One region of the Alteromonas sp. ABV2_168 genome, then DNA from elsewhere that is predicted to be linked to it. Evidence: riboswitches for the same ligand, from Rfam matches in the RefSeq annotation. Region 1 holds a riboswitch; the other holds the start of a gene.

Evidence for each region. Region 1 has a riboswitch for cyclic di-GMP ahead of ACXAH4_RS14360 (AAA family ATPase). Riboswitches for the same ligand answer to the same signal wherever they lie in the genome.
Region 2: linked by a shared signal. The riboswitch ahead of ACXAH4_RS15795 (hypothetical protein) and the one ahead of ACXAH4_RS14360 (AAA family ATPase) in region 1 are both predicted to bind cyclic di-GMP.

What each region holds. Positions count from the first base shown of each region.
Region 1 is NZ_JBSWYQ010000009.1:132,898-140,438, forward strand. It holds gene secD (protein translocase subunit SecD) at 1-1,703, opposite strand, end outside; gene ACXAH4_RS14345 (hypothetical protein) at 1,763-2,140, opposite strand; gene ACXAH4_RS14350 (YybH family protein) at 2,304-2,684, opposite strand; gene ACXAH4_RS14355 (alpha/beta hydrolase) at 2,938-3,984, opposite strand; cyclic di-GMP riboswitch class I at 4,251-4,340, shown strand; gene ACXAH4_RS14360 (AAA family ATPase) at 4,436-5,131, shown strand; gene ACXAH4_RS14365 (replication protein RepA) at 5,091-5,423, shown strand; gene ACXAH4_RS14370 (GGDEF domain-containing protein) at 5,550-6,767, shown strand; gene prsR (PEP-CTERM-box response regulator transcription factor) at 6,778-7,541, opposite strand, start outside.
Region 2 is NZ_JBSWYQ010000010.1:212,493-220,033, reverse strand. It holds gene ACXAH4_RS15810 (GNAT family N-acetyltransferase) at 1-1,760, opposite strand, end outside; gene ACXAH4_RS15805 (acyl-CoA thioesterase) at 1,821-2,240, shown strand; gene ACXAH4_RS15800 (helix-turn-helix domain-containing protein) at 2,300-4,084, opposite strand; cyclic di-GMP riboswitch class I at 4,272-4,353, shown strand; gene ACXAH4_RS15795 (hypothetical protein) at 4,399-5,079, shown strand; TPP riboswitch at 5,203-5,305, shown strand; gene ACXAH4_RS15790 (TonB-dependent receptor) at 5,363-7,417, shown strand; gene ACXAH4_RS15785 (hypothetical protein) at 7,427-7,541, shown strand, end outside.

The DNA.
Region 1 (7,541 bases):
CCACCGGTGAAATCAACGCCATAATGTAATCCCGGGCTGAAAAACAGCACCACGGAAGCCACCGACAATACAGCAGACGTAATTAAGCCTGCCACACGGCCTTTCAGGAAGTTCAGCGGCCTCTTATCTGTCCGCGACAACCAGCGGAATCCCGGGAAATGGAGTATGTCTCTTTCACGGCGTCTGATAGCAAACAACATTAACAGGCGGGTTACCGCAATGGCCGTGAACATGGACGTAAACAGGCCAATTCCGATAGTAATCGCAAAACCTTTTACCGGCCCGCTGCCAAACATAAATAGCAGACTCACGGCAATCAGGGTTGTCAGGCTGGAATCAAGAATGGTTGACCAGGCTTTGTCAAAACCGGCGCGGATTGCCGCCCCGGCGACACGCCCTTTCAAAGACTCTTCTTTGATACGTTCGTTTATCAGAATATTGGCATCTACTGCCATACCCAGAGTAAGAATGATGCCCGCGATTCCGGGTAACGTAAGTGTGGCCCTGAATAAACTCAGCACGCCAAAAAGCAGCCCCATGTTAATCATCAGGCTTACACAGGCAATCGCCCCCCAGCGCCGGTAGAGTGCCGTCATGAACACCAGTACCAGTGCAGCACCGGCAAGTCCTGTACTCAGACCCATCTTAATAGCATCACTACCGAGATCAGGACCAACCGTCCGCTCTTCAATCACAGTCAGGGGCACAGGCAGCGCACCGGCACGTAACATCAGTGCCAGATCTTTAGCTTCATCCGGTGTGAAATTACCACTAATCTGGCCGCCCGATGCGCCAATCACTGCCCGTATTACCGGTGCGGTGATCACTTTGCCATCCAGAACGACTGCCAGCGGCTCACCAATATGCGTGCGGGTCATAGCAGCAAAAATATTGCCGCCGGTACTGTCGAGCTTAAAAGTCACCACTGGGTTTCCTGTGTCAGGATCGAAAGCTAGCCTTGCATCAGTTATGTGCTCACCTTCCATCGCAACCCGCTTTTCCAGGCGGTATTGCTGACCGTCCATATCCTGCATTATCACGGTACTGCCACGACTGCTATCCGTGACTACCCAGTGAAATTCCATTTGCGCGGTTGTTCCAAGTAACTCCCTGATACGTGACGGGTCTGTAACGCCCGGCATCTGTACCAGCACGCCATCGTTACCCTGCCGTGAAATGCCGGGGTCGACCAATCCGGTCTCATCCATACGGCGGCGTACCACTTCCACGCTGCGCTCCAGCGCATCACTGACCAGGCTCTCCTTAAACGACTCTGACAGACTGACTGTGAGCAGGTTATCGTTTTGCTCAATGGTGAGCTGCGGCTCGCCCTGCCCCGTTGTACGGTAAGCAAAGGCAAGCTCACGGGCCTGCTGAAATTGCCCGCCGGCCCCTGATATCGATAATCGCAGGGTATTGTCAGAAGCAGACAGAACCTGATAGCGGATCCCCGCTTCCCGTAAATCCTTAGTGAGACTTTCTTTCATGCCGGTAAAGGCTTTATCAAACAGTGGCTGTGTATCAGCGGCCAGCAATAAATGGGAACCGCCCTGTAAATCAAGACCTAAAGATAACTGATTTTGGGTATACCAGCCGGGTAATTGTTGTTGCCATGACGGCGGTAAAATATTGGGCATTGCGCTCAAAAGGCCGAGCACAATCACGAGTGCGGTCATCACGCCCCGTGCAGAAAATGGTTTCATAATTGTCCTTCAAAAATTGTAAACAGGGCCAGAGGCCCGTAAATATCAAAAATGAAGGATTAAGGAGACGCCCTGGCTGGAGGGCGCGAAAAAACAGGCTGTGCAGGCCGGGCAGCCAGCTCAGAAAAACCGGTGGCGACACTATGCAGCACCCGGTAAACGCCGGCGAGTTTCAGTTCAGCGCCGGTAAACAGCAGCGGTTCCGGACGATCGCCGGAATGAGATTGGGGCTGCAGATATCGCGTGATCAGACCTTCTGAACGGCCTGATGCTAGTGCGGCGTGTTCAGAGCTTTGCAGGCTGTCTGACTGGGCATGGGCCTGCCGCTCTGCACCGTTCCCCGAGGTAAACGCAATCAACAGCCACAACAAAAAGAAGACCAGTTTCACTGAAGGTCCTCTGTCGTTATTGTCTGTTTCAATTTCCTGCGTCAACAAGGATATAGCTTCCGGTTAGCGGACAAACCTTAATGCCGGTCTGTCTTTGCGGTTCACCCGATATGGTGGCGATATCCGTATTTTCAATGGCCGCATTGCCATTAGCCGGCCACTAAATTGCCATTAGCCGGCCACTAAAAAAACGGATAGTAAGCAAAACCACCTACACATAATCTATCAGATCAACGCCGAAGAAGTTATCGATGGCGCATTGCCACTTACCTTCTGCATTTTTTCTGAATACATAAATGGCTTTTTTCACATTGCAGTCCACCGAGCCGGTTGCATTCAGGTACAGCTTGCTTATGACCAGCGCAGTGTCACCGGCTTCAATGACAACCTCGTCGCCCTGCGAGACGATATGTTCAGGCATATACCGTTGTTTAAAAGCTCTGAGGGCACGCTGCAGATCAGAGCGTGAGGATACCCGAGGTTTATCAACCAGAAAGGCGTCTTCACAATACAGGGTTTGTAATGCAGTTAAGTCGTTATTATTAACTGCATCGTGCATGGCATGTAATTGCCGGGTTACCGGGTGAGTCATGGCTGTCGTCTCCGTATTTTGTTAAAACCACGAAGACGAAAACAAAAAACCCGCCTTCGCGGCGGGTTTTCTTCAGTTCATTTACGTACTAACGAACCCGCCAATTGCTGAGAATAGCGAGTAGAATAATGAGTGCAGATTGTGGCTTGCCTGATTGTGACAAAGTTTGAAAAATCATGTTGACCAGTTTGCAATGTTAGTTCGTAGCGATAATGGAGTTAAATTAATCAATCCCGGGCACTGTGTCAATCAATTAACCGGCTTTCTGTGCCGCTTCATCCATAAAGCTGCCCAGCATCATAATCATCTGGCGAAAAAGCGGATTAGCGCCGGGAGCCGCACAGGGATCACGTAAATCCACACCGGATTTATCGAAATGCATATCACTGAGCATTTTCCTATTCACCACCACATCGGCATGGCATAATTTATAACTCTCATCGATGATAAAAAAGGTATTGGTTTTCGTGGTTGCCCGCGACATTAAATCTTCAATACCGGTAATAGGCGTAGTGGTGTCTGCCTGAGAATGTGCGGCAAATACCGGTACGTCTATAGTTTTCCCCTGTTCAAACAGGTCTCTCACATCATCAATCACTTCCATCAGTTCAAGTCCGGAAAAACTGGCAATGGTGGGATATTTATACGGATTCGGCCCCTTTGTTTCATAGTGACCGTCAAGAAACCTGGCGACCCACTGAATTCCCCATATCCCGGATAACCGCTCTACGCCGCTGTCGAGTGCCAGAGCACCGGAAAATAACATCAGGCCGTCAATGTTGTCAGGGTGATGCAAATAATGCTGAACAGAGAGCGCGCCGCCGGTGGAAAAGCCGCCCAGATAAACGTGCTTACCAAGTTGCGGTGCCAGCGCCATGACATCACTCAGGTGTGCACCCCAGCGTTCTGCCAGATTGCTGTCGCTCATTTCATCGCTGGCATCCAGTTGGCCGTGTCCTACGTTTAAAGGCACAATAACGTTGTAACCTTTGTCGTGCAGCGCCCGTGCAATGCCAGACATATAAAACGGCGAATCGCTCAATCCGTGAAGCAGAACAACCACTGTATCGACAGGTTTACCGTGATGCAGAATATACGGCGCATTACCATCGTTGCGAAGAGCAGGAGAACACACACTGAAACGCTGAAATGTGGGGTTCATGCATGCCCTGATCTGGCCGAAACGTTCTTCATAGAGATGACTGAATGAATCAAACGCTTCATCCATTGCATTATTCTGCCCGAAACTGACTGTGCTGAATGCCAGCAGAAACAAACTCAACAGGGATGTTTTTACCACTCCCTTCTCCTTATTTGCGGGTATAGTTTTCAATAACACCATGTGTTGGCATATTAACAGATATAACTTTAATTAGAATGATTTACACGGGCGAACCGCGGATTTCCAAGTCCTGCAGCCCGTTTGTCGCCACCGGCCACCTGGTCTGACAGGTATATTTTTTTATTCTTAAATATCGTGAGGCATGCGGCGCACACCGTTTGTTTTGACTAGTATCCTGATTACCGGTAAGCCATGGCATCTCCGCCGCTTACCCGAAAATGTACTGTTGAAAAAGGCAAAGCGGTGCGAAAGCCCGTGACGCAAAGCCTCCGGTCTGCCATCTGATTACAGATAATGATAGCGGGGTTACCGAACAAGCATAGTCCTTAATCCGGCTCATGTTCACTTTTTCAGTCACATTCGTTAACCGTTTATCCGTGATGACGGATCAAAAGTTGAGGAACGAACGATGATCGTTTTGGTTGGTGGCGAGAAAGGCGGCAGTGGCAAAAGCTGCCTTGCACAAAATATCGCTGTTTATCTGAGAACTGAAAAAAATGCCAGTGTACTGATGGTCGACTGCGATCCGCAGCGCACTACTTCAGACTGGATTCAGGAACGCAAAGCTAATGATAAATTGCCGTCGATTAACTGCGTGCAGTTGTACGGCAAGATCCGCAACGAATTACTGAGCCTGCGCGAGCACTACGATTACGTAGTCATTGACTGTGGCGGACAGGATAACCTTGCGCTGCGCTCCTCGATGGCAGTGGCTGACCACATTCTTATTCCGTTACGTCCCAAACGGCGGGATCTGAAAACGGTTCCCCATATGGAAGATATTCTTTCAACCTGCAAAATGGTGAATCCCGACATGAATGCTGCTTTTGTAATTACCCAGTGCCCTTCTCTGCCTTCGCTGGGCAGCAGGATCCTGGAAGCAAAAGATGTCTGTCGTTCATTTGAAGTACCGGTACTGGACTCAGTGACATACAGCCGCAATATGTATGACGATTCTGAAGAGTCTGGACAGTCAGTCATGGAAAGTGAGCCGGACGGAAAAGCATCAGCAGAAATTCGCAATATCATTGAAGAACTTCTGTCGCGGAGAGAGGGGAAATCTTATGAGTCTGTGCAGCCTCAAAAAATCCACGCCGTCAGCTAAACCTGTTGAGCCGGTGAGCGTTGATGAATTTATTGACGACGCACTGGCCTACGCAGCAGGTAACCATGTTATCAGGCAGGTCTATCCGGCAACGGACTCTGCTAACAAAGACAACATTACGCCTTGCGGTCCCATGCGACGTGCTACATTTACATTATCTGAAGACGCAATTGAGAAACTTGGAAAGTTGTCGGCAGAAACAGGGATCTGCCGTTCCAGACTCATCAGAATATGGATAGAAAATCAAAGCAGTGAAGACATCAGGCCTTTACTGACAAATAAAACACCCTGACAGACATACCACAAGGTGGCGGCCGGGCGCAGGCGTTTGCATGGAATGCAAAGCGCGCCAATACGCAACAACGGGAGCACGGTGTCACTGTGCTCCCCGGTTTTACTTTTTCTGAACAGGATGAAGATGAAAAGTTATCTGTCAGGCAGTTTGATTACACTGCTTGGATTATTTCCCTCGCTGCTTAGTGCCCAGGGTACGGTCAGACAGGAAGATTTGCAGGCTGCCCCCCCCAGCCGGGAAACCACCGTCGCCCGGTTTATTGCTCACCAGACTGCCGATAATGACATCGCCCCCCGTCTGGACGTGCTGCCTCCGGCCTTTTTCAACTCTGTTGACGAAACCATCGCCAGACTGGAACACCAGATGGACACGGAGCAGGCGATCTACTTTGAGAAGCTGAAAGCCAAAGTGGAGATGGAACGTCAGGCAAGGGATTTCGAGATTCAGGAGAAAAACCGCACTGTTGAACTGGCTCAGGTGCGTCAGCATAACCTGGAAAGTATGTTATCGCTGGGTAGCCTGGTGTCCCTGTTACTATTTCTTTTTTTGCTGTGGAGCCGTTATAACCAGTACCGGCAAAATCAGCGGCTGGCACTGGAAGTCCGCAACCGGACCACTGAGCTGGAGCAGAAAAATCAACAGCTGGAAGAAGCTTATCATGCGCTGGAGCAGGTCAGCATGCGTGATGCACTCACAGGCTTGTATAACCGCAACTTCCTCTCAGCTCAATTGCCGGGTGAGATCAGCCGGGTGCAACATCACTACGCCAGTCTTAATGATGAGACCTTTCCGCCAAATCATGACTTACTCTGCTTTTTAATTGATATAGACCACTTTAAGCAAATCAATGATGAGTACGGTCACCTTGCCGGTGACCGCTTCCTGGTGCAATTCACCGGTATATTAAAAGAAGTGTTCAGGCAGACAGATTTGCTTATCCGCTGGGGTGGCGAAGAATTTCTGGCGGTGTGCCGCAACGCTAACCGTAATGATATGGTGGAACTGGCTGACAGACTTATTGAGGCGGTGCGTCAGAAGCGTTTTCACTTACCAGATGATGTGGTGATCAACGCCACTTGCAGCGTGGGGTTTTGTGCAATGCCTCTGTGTCCCAGAAATCCTTATGAAATGGACTGGGTAAAAACCTTCGCGGTGATGGATTATTGTCTGTACGCAGCAAAAATATCCCAAAGAGACTGTTGGGTGGGCGCCATTGAAGCCTGCAAAGAAAGCGACAATGTTCTGCCGCCCTCTCCGCTGGAAGGGAAGTTCTCACTCACTGATGTGCAGATAAAAACGTCCCTGAACAACCTGGCCAGTATTGAGTGGCCAATGGAATAACCGGCGGGAGTTACACGCCGGTTTTAATGTCTTCCATATGGTATTTGTCGATAAGAGAATACAGGGTCGGCCTGGTCACACCCAGTAACTCTGCAGTCTTTGACATATTTTTATCGGCTGTCTGATAGGCCCGTCTGATAGCACGGCTTTCCGCCATCTCACGGACTTCCCGTAAATTCAGCGTTTCCGGCTCGTTGTCTCCCCGTGGTGCCATAAGGCCCAAATCTTCAGCCTGCACCACAGAGCCTTCAGCCATAATGACGGCAGATTTCAGCTTATTCTGCATTTCACGGATATTGCCGGGCCATTTATGATTCAACATGGCCTGGATGGCGGTATCAGAGAAGCTCTTGGCTTTAGCACCGAACTCTTCCCGGTATGTATTCAGGAATGTACGGGCCAGCAGAATGATGTCCTGGTCGCGCTCACGCAGTGGCGGAATAAAGATAGGGATCTCGCCCACACGATAATATAAATCCTCACGGAAGGTTTCGTCTGCCACCATCTGTTGCAAATCCCGGTGGGTTGCACAGATCACGCGGATATCCACCGGAATTTCTGTTCGCCCGCCAACCCGTTCAATCACCCGCTCCTGCAGGAAACGAAGCATTTTAGCTTGCAGGCCAATAGGCATATCACCGATTTCATCAAGAAACAGTGTACCGCCCTGAGCCGTTTCGATTTTACCCAGAGTCGTTTTATTAGCCCCGGTAAATGCACCTTTTTCGTAGCCGAATAATTCACTTTCCAGCAAGTTTTCAGGAATCGACGCAC
Region 2 (7,541 bases), on a different contig from region 1:
AAATGGCGATTACGCAGAAGCGGGGGGAGCTCATCGTTTTCTTCCAGTGCCAAAAGCTGATCGATGGCTTCTTCTGCCCTCTGAGAGACCGGATTGACGACCAGTGCACTGATCAATCCTGATGCTTTATCTGGTTTACTGCCCCGTTTTACAATTGTAAAACCATTAGTTATCCAGAATCTCAGTAACTGGTCATCAGCACCAAACGATGAGGTGATCAAATCAGCACCTTCAGTCTGGCAGGTGAAAACAATTTGCTTGAGTAATTTTGACCCGAGACCTTTTGACTGCCAGTCAGGACTCACTGCAATGCGGTTAATCCGCCTTATTTTCATGGATGCAAAATTAGCATCGGTGCTCATCAAAGCCAGACTCTGTGCCGTCAGATGGCCTTTTACACGACGTTTTCCTTCTGAAATATGCTCAGTGAGGGCTACCGGCGCAATACTGCCTTCATGCTCTACTACTGCGGCAGCAATAATCTTGCCTTTCACAGTAAGAAGGTAGAAGTTGTTTTGAGGAGAGTCTGTCAGTCTTAACATGTCATCGGGACTACTCTGGTAATGCGCAGCAGTAAGCATTTCCAGTACCTGACGGAGTGTTGACGGTTCCATGTCTCTTGCCGGCAGTACAAGGTGCTCCGGTGAAACAAGTTCCCGCGGGTCTTCACGGCTCAGCGGTTGTCTGAATGTCAGCTTCGATACCAGAGCTTCCAGTTGGTCGCCACCGCGCCAGCGTACAGGCTCTGACAGCTTTCTCACCGGAATATTGTGCGGCTCGAGAAACTTGGTTCTGAATCCTTGTCCACTGCCTTCATAACCGTCTGTGGTAGAGCTTAAGATAACAAACGCAGGTGTTGATAATAAGCGCTGTAGCAGCGGCAGTGGCAGCGCCGCTGCTTCGTCTATGACGAGAACATCAATGTTATCTTCGGATAACAGCGGGTTGTCCGTAGCCATCCACTGCGCTCTGTTTCCGCTTTCGCATTCTAAGGACGCGAGTAATCCTGAGACAGAGACTTGCGAATACGCTGTCACAGCTACATTTAACCCCAATTTCAGAAAGTGGGCGATAATTTTACCGGATAAAAAAGACTTTCCTCTGCCTCTGGCTGCCTCAATACAAACACACTTGTAAGTGCTGTAGTCATCCTGCGTGATCTCGTCAAACACCTTCTGCTGGGCAACTGTCAGTCTGTCAGACTCTGAAATGCGGGAAACTTCCACAGGCTGCGGGGAGGGTAAGTACACGCTGTCACGGCTGATCACGCCCGTCTCCGGAGTGTCTGTTAAAGGGCGCAGAATCTTATCGATATACACACTGCTATTCAGTGTTTCTCCGTAGCTTAAAAAATAGGGGCGGGTAACCGACGGATGATTGTGCCAGCTATCTGATGGCGGTGTCAGGAGTATTAGTGTTCCGGATACTTTTACTGTGCCGGCCAGAGCCGTCAGTACAGATGGCCTGAATTGCTCCGAGAAGTCGATGATAACAATGTCATACTCACTGCCTAAACACTGCCGGTATAAATTGAGTGGCGTGATCTTCGTTATCGTGGATTTTGCTGTATCAACAGGCCTGGCGTTAAGTTCGCCGGCAATGCAAACAGAAATACCTTCAGGCAGTGATGAGAGTATGCCTTCTGCTGTGGTGGCATGGTGATGCTTATCGCCATGGATCACCAGTCTTTGCCGGTGATAATCGCTGGTATTACAAAACAGAGGTGCTGTAAGCCAGTCAGTCACAGTTGTCTGAGCCATTTGATATCATTTCACGTATAATCCAGCCGCTATTTTATCTATTGTTTACGAGGAATTCGAATGCGCTTTTTATCCCGCCGGCTTGTCATGCCCAATGATCTTAATTACGCCAATGCTTTATTTGGTGGCCGGGCGATGGAATGGATTGATGAGGAAGCAGCAATTTTCGCTATTTGTCAGCTGGAAACAAACTGTCTGGTCACTAAGCATATTGGTGAAATTACGTTTGAATCCCCGGCGTTACAGGGCGATATCGTTGAGTTTGGTCTGGAAACTAAATCGGTGGGGCGTACGTCGATTACGGTAACATGTCTGGTGAGAAATAAAGCGACCAAGAAAACCATATGTCTCGCTGATGATATTGTTTTTGTAACTCTCGATCCGGATTCCCGTACTCCGACGCCCCATGGTAAAACGATGGAGATATTGAAAGCACAAACAGAGGCTGAAATCCGCAGCCTGAATCTGAATGCAGAATAAACGGTTAAAGCCACCTGCTCACAAGTTCTGATGCGGGTAAGCGGCACTGATCATTGATCTCAGGCCGCTGAAACCCGCCACCTCGTCACGATCTCTTCCAGCATCTCACTTTGCACCTTAGTCAGCGTATCCTGACTGTATTCAGGTGTTTCCTGTGAATTCAGCAGATTGAATGCGATGGTATGACACAGTGTGATCTGGCCCGTAAGGCTGTCAGAATTTCCATTTTCGTCGTTGCTGCACAGTTTCCACAATTGCTGATTCACTGCACTGTTAAAACCCCATCTCAGTAACATTAACGATGTGGCACCATACAGGCAAACGCCGTATTCATCATTGATACGGTTAAGGAAAACGTCAAATGAAGCGCTTTCATCCCAGTGAGTGACTGCGCCGTCTGAAAACAGACATTCGTCGTGAAAAATTAGAAACAGGGATAACGTGCCAAACAGTAAAAGCTGTTTGACCTGCTCAGTTTGGTCCTCGTTTAAGCGGTTAAAACCGAACAGGCGCTGAAAGATAGTCAGGCTCAGCAGCATCGCATCGGTGAGCAGGTTAACTTTATCAAACCGGCATTGAGAGGTTAGCAACTGCTGCGCTGCGAAAATTACGGCAAGATTCCGGATATTGCCGAGCCCGAGATTCCGGCCGATTGCCTGTTCAAGATTTTTGGGTACAGAGCCATAAACCGCTCTGCTGGCCTTGCTCATAACGTGGGCCTGAAAAATCGGATCTTTTTCAATCAGTGAGACCACATCTGCCAGCGTCATTGTTTCGCAGTCCATATTCAGCAGAGACTGAATTGAATTGGGCAGGGGAGGCAGGTTCTCCACCACATTAATGAGATTACCGTTACCTTTTTGAAAACGCAGGCGGTTGCCAAGCTGGCGTAGCTGTCCTGCACTGATCCCGGCATGTTCCTTAAAACTGCGCTCAAAGGATCGGCGGTCAGAGAAGCCAAGGCGGGCGGCGGTGTCTTCCGTTTTTTCGCCACTGAGTAACCGGTGACATGACTGGTCATGAATGTACTCTTTGAGTAATGCGCTGAAGGAAATGGACTCTTGCCTTAACTGGCGACGAAACGCGGACTCCGTCTGACCGAGTTGCGTTGCTACCCATTCCGAACGGATCCTTGCCGGGCTCGGGGCTTTGAGAAATGCTTCTTTAACCTGCTGCTTTAATGGCAAATCATTGCTGGTGTCGAGGTTTCCCGCCAGCATTTTTTTAATCGACTGAGAATAGTAAAACGACGCCTGTGTACACCACTTATTATCAAAAAGCAGGCTTACAACGACTCCCTCATGTCTGATATCACCGCTGCTGACCGGCCTTAATAAGCTGACCGGTTGTTCGCCTGATGGCGGTAAGGTGACCGTGGTGAAGTCGAATTTTCTGCCGGCCAGGTGACGGCACAAAGCGAGGAGGAAATAACAGCGGAATTCGGTAAGAACAGGATGTGATGATGGCTGAAACCGGAGACAGGTTTCATTTCCGTCAGTTTTTACGGTCAATGCTGCACTGTTGCCCAGAATATAGTGGTAGTGTTTCCCCAGTACATGGAGTGCGTCATCAATATGCTTACTGGCCGTGAGATACACCACCAGATTACTCATTTTGTTGAAATCAAGATAGCCAATCAGGGAGCGGCCAATTGTCTCATATTCACTGGCAGGACAAAGAGAGTGAAGAATAGACGCCAGTCCGTCATCGTCCATTTTCTCATTTTCTATTTGTGTGACGCTTTCGAGCATCGTTGTGTCATATTCGTTATCAAGTCCGTTATCCCTTCTCAGACTCAATAAAGCGCGGATGACTGCCGACCAGAAAAAACCGTGATACTGCACGTTTGCTCCTAATACCGGATCCCTTCAGTCAAGGATATAAGAATTACCTGTGCCTTGACAGAAAAAGGGTGAATTTTGTGTTGGTACAAATTTGTACCGGATTTCGTTCAGAAGTGTCCTGTTTTACTTGCGGGCCTCTCCCTATCATTACAACCGTCGACTCATTGGTGGAAACGTCACTTCCACAGAGTAGATTCGCCAAACCTGTCGTGAGGCAGGGACGGAAAGCCACGGGTCTTATACCGCCATAAGACAGCCGGGTTGCAGTGAAGTTGTTTAACTATTTTCAGGCACACACTGCTCAAGGAACATAAATGAAATTTAGCATCAAAACTGCAGCCCTGCTAACCGGCTTCTGTGCGGCATTCACGGCTAACGCCAACATTATCAGCAGCTACGATATTGACTTCGCTGCCCAGACTTTGACTGCACACCAACAAAGTGGCACGTCTAACTACGGAACCTGGACAAATAATGGCAGCGTACTGAACCTGCGTGAAAACAGCTGGTTCACACTAAACCTGGATGATGCTTTCGGGATCCAGAGCCTGGACTTAGACAATTCTGCTTCAGATATTTTGTTGTCATTTGAATTTCGTATGACCCCGGGCAACAACAATACTAATGCAAACCCTTACTCTGAGATTGGCGGGATCTGGCTGGCAGATTTCTCTGCCGGTGAACAGAATAACGATGCCAGCCGCACGTTTGCTCTGGGTGGCACACAGAATTTCGGTCTGGATGACTTTACTTATACCAGCGAACCAGCCTGGGAGACCTTCTCTATTACTCTGGATGATTACATGTCAGGACTTATTACCGACATCGTATTCATTAACGATTGTGATGCAGCCAGTGGTTGCGGAGATATGAAGGTTCGCTTCCGGAATGCCTCTATTACAGAAGTCAGTGAGCCAACCGCCATGTCACTGATCCTTCTGGGAATAGGGTTTATGGGATGGCGCACAAGACGCCAGAATCAGAAGGTCGCCTGACCTTCATTGCCCGCCACGTCACATCGCGGGCTTTTTTATTGCTTTTTCGGGGCTGCCGGCAACTTGACTAAGTCACTGAAGTTGTTAGACTGCCCTCGCTTAATTTGCGGACTCCGTAATAAGCATTAGGCCAAGGGGTGCCGTCTTTACGGCTGAGATCCATTCCATGGGAACCCTTAAACCTGATCCGGATAATACCGGCGTAGGGATGGTGATAAAAGCAATCTGAAAACCTCAATACCTGCCGTAAAGCCGGATCTTTTTGATGATTAAAGAGATCCTAATGAAAAAAAACGCAATCCTTCTCGCACTACTTGCACTGCCTGCTTTTGCTGATGACACAGCAGACATCGAACGTATTACCGTCAGCGGTGATTTCCGCACAGCGACTCTCGATCAACTCAGTGCCAGCGCTTCTGTGTTATCAGGCAACCGCCTGGACAGCCGTCAGGCTACCTATATCGACAATGTATTAAGTATTGCGCCGAATGTTAATTTTGCGGCCGGCGCATCCCGCGGACGTTTTATTCAGATCCGGGGGATTGGTGAGCGCAGCCAGTTTGCTGAACCGATTAATCCTTCAGTCAGTTTCCTGGTCGACGATTTTGATTTCTCCGGTCTTGCTGCAGCAGGTGTACTTTTTGATACACAGCAGGTAGAAGTTTACCGGGGACCGCAGGCGACAGTCTTCGGAACCGGTGCCCTGGCTGGTGCGGTTAAGATTGTCAGCAATGCCCCTTCAGAAGAGAGTGACAGTCATTTTGAATTGTCTGTGGGAAACACATCTTTCTTCCGCGCTGAAGGTGCCCATGGCGGACAAGCGTCTGATTCTCTGGCCTGGCGTGCAGCATTTGTGCACAACAGCAGTGACGGTTTTATTGAAAATGACTTTTTGGGTGCCGACGATACCAACGGGATTCATGAGAATGCAGTAAGGCTGGGAACACTGTGGGATGTGACTGACAAAACATCCGTTGCGGTGGATTTCCGCTGGTACGATATCAATAACGGTTACGATGCTTTCTCACTGGATAACAACCGTCACACCTTGTCGGATGAACCCGGGTTTGATGAGCAGGAAACTAAAGCGGTCAGTGCACATATCAATCATGAAACTGCCGGAGGTTTGCTGGAAATCATTGCGACTATGGCCGGTCATGATATCGCTTACGGCTACGACGAAGACTGGACCTACACCGGTTTCCACCCCTGGGGCTATACGTCCTTTGATGCATATTACCGGGATGTTTCCCAACAATCTGCCGAGGTGCGTTTTACTTCTGCAGAAGATAAAAAAATCTTCAATGACACCACGACCTGGGTTATCGGCGGCCGCATCAATCAGAGTGAACAGGATTTACTGCGTCAGTATACTTATGCTGACGGCGACTTTATCAGTACTTTCGAACCGCAGACAACAGCGGTTTACGGTCAGCTTGATACACAGCTGACTCCGTCTTTATTGCTGACGTCCGCGCTGCGTGTTGAAAATTATGCCTATGATTATGCTGATAATGCGCAGGTTGTGTACGACGATGACACGACCATGACCGGCGGCAAACTGGCACTGACCTGGGATATGGGAGGGGACTACCTGTATGCCAGCGTATCCAGAGGCTACAAAGGTGCCGGCATTAACTATGATGAGCAGGTTAGCCGCGAGCGCCGCTTCTTTGATGCGGAATACAACTGGAACTATGAGGCAGGGTACAAAGGCAAATTGTTTGTTCCTGAATTGACAGCCCGCGCAGCAGTTTTCTTCATGGAAAGGGAAGATACCCAAATCAGCGATTTTGATGTTCAGGAACGTGAAGACGGTTCTGCCGCCTTTATCGATATTACGGCGAATGCCGATGTGGGCACAAATAAAGGGGCAGAACTGGAGCTTTCCTGGCAGGCAACGTCATCCTGGACAGTGCAGGCCAGCGCAGGTTACCTCAGTGCCACCTTTGAAGGTTACGAGACTGCCGACGGTGAATATGTCAGTAAGCAGCGTCAGGCTCAGGCACCTAAATATACAGCGAACCTGTTCAGTGAGTTGTGGCTGACTGATTCTCTGGTATGGCGCGCGGATATGGACTTTAAAGACGAATACCGCTTCTCTGATGGCCATGATGAAACAGCACCGGCCACAACGTTGTACAACACAGATATCACCTGGGTAAAAGGCATGTTGCGCACCACACTGTGGGTGAAGAACGTGTTTGATAAAACCTGGTACACCCGCGGTTTCGGTGGATTCAGTAACGATCCCCGTGATTACTATGAGTTTGCTGAACCTTATTATCAGTTAGGTGACGGCAGACAGTTCGGCGTCACAGCCCGTTTTCAATTTTAAGGAATTTCTATGCAGGTCATGGTTGAGTTATCTCTGTATCCTCTGGTGAATGAATACATTCCACCCATAAAGTCGTTCATTGACAGACTGAACAGTTACGACACCCTTGATGTGACGACCTGTT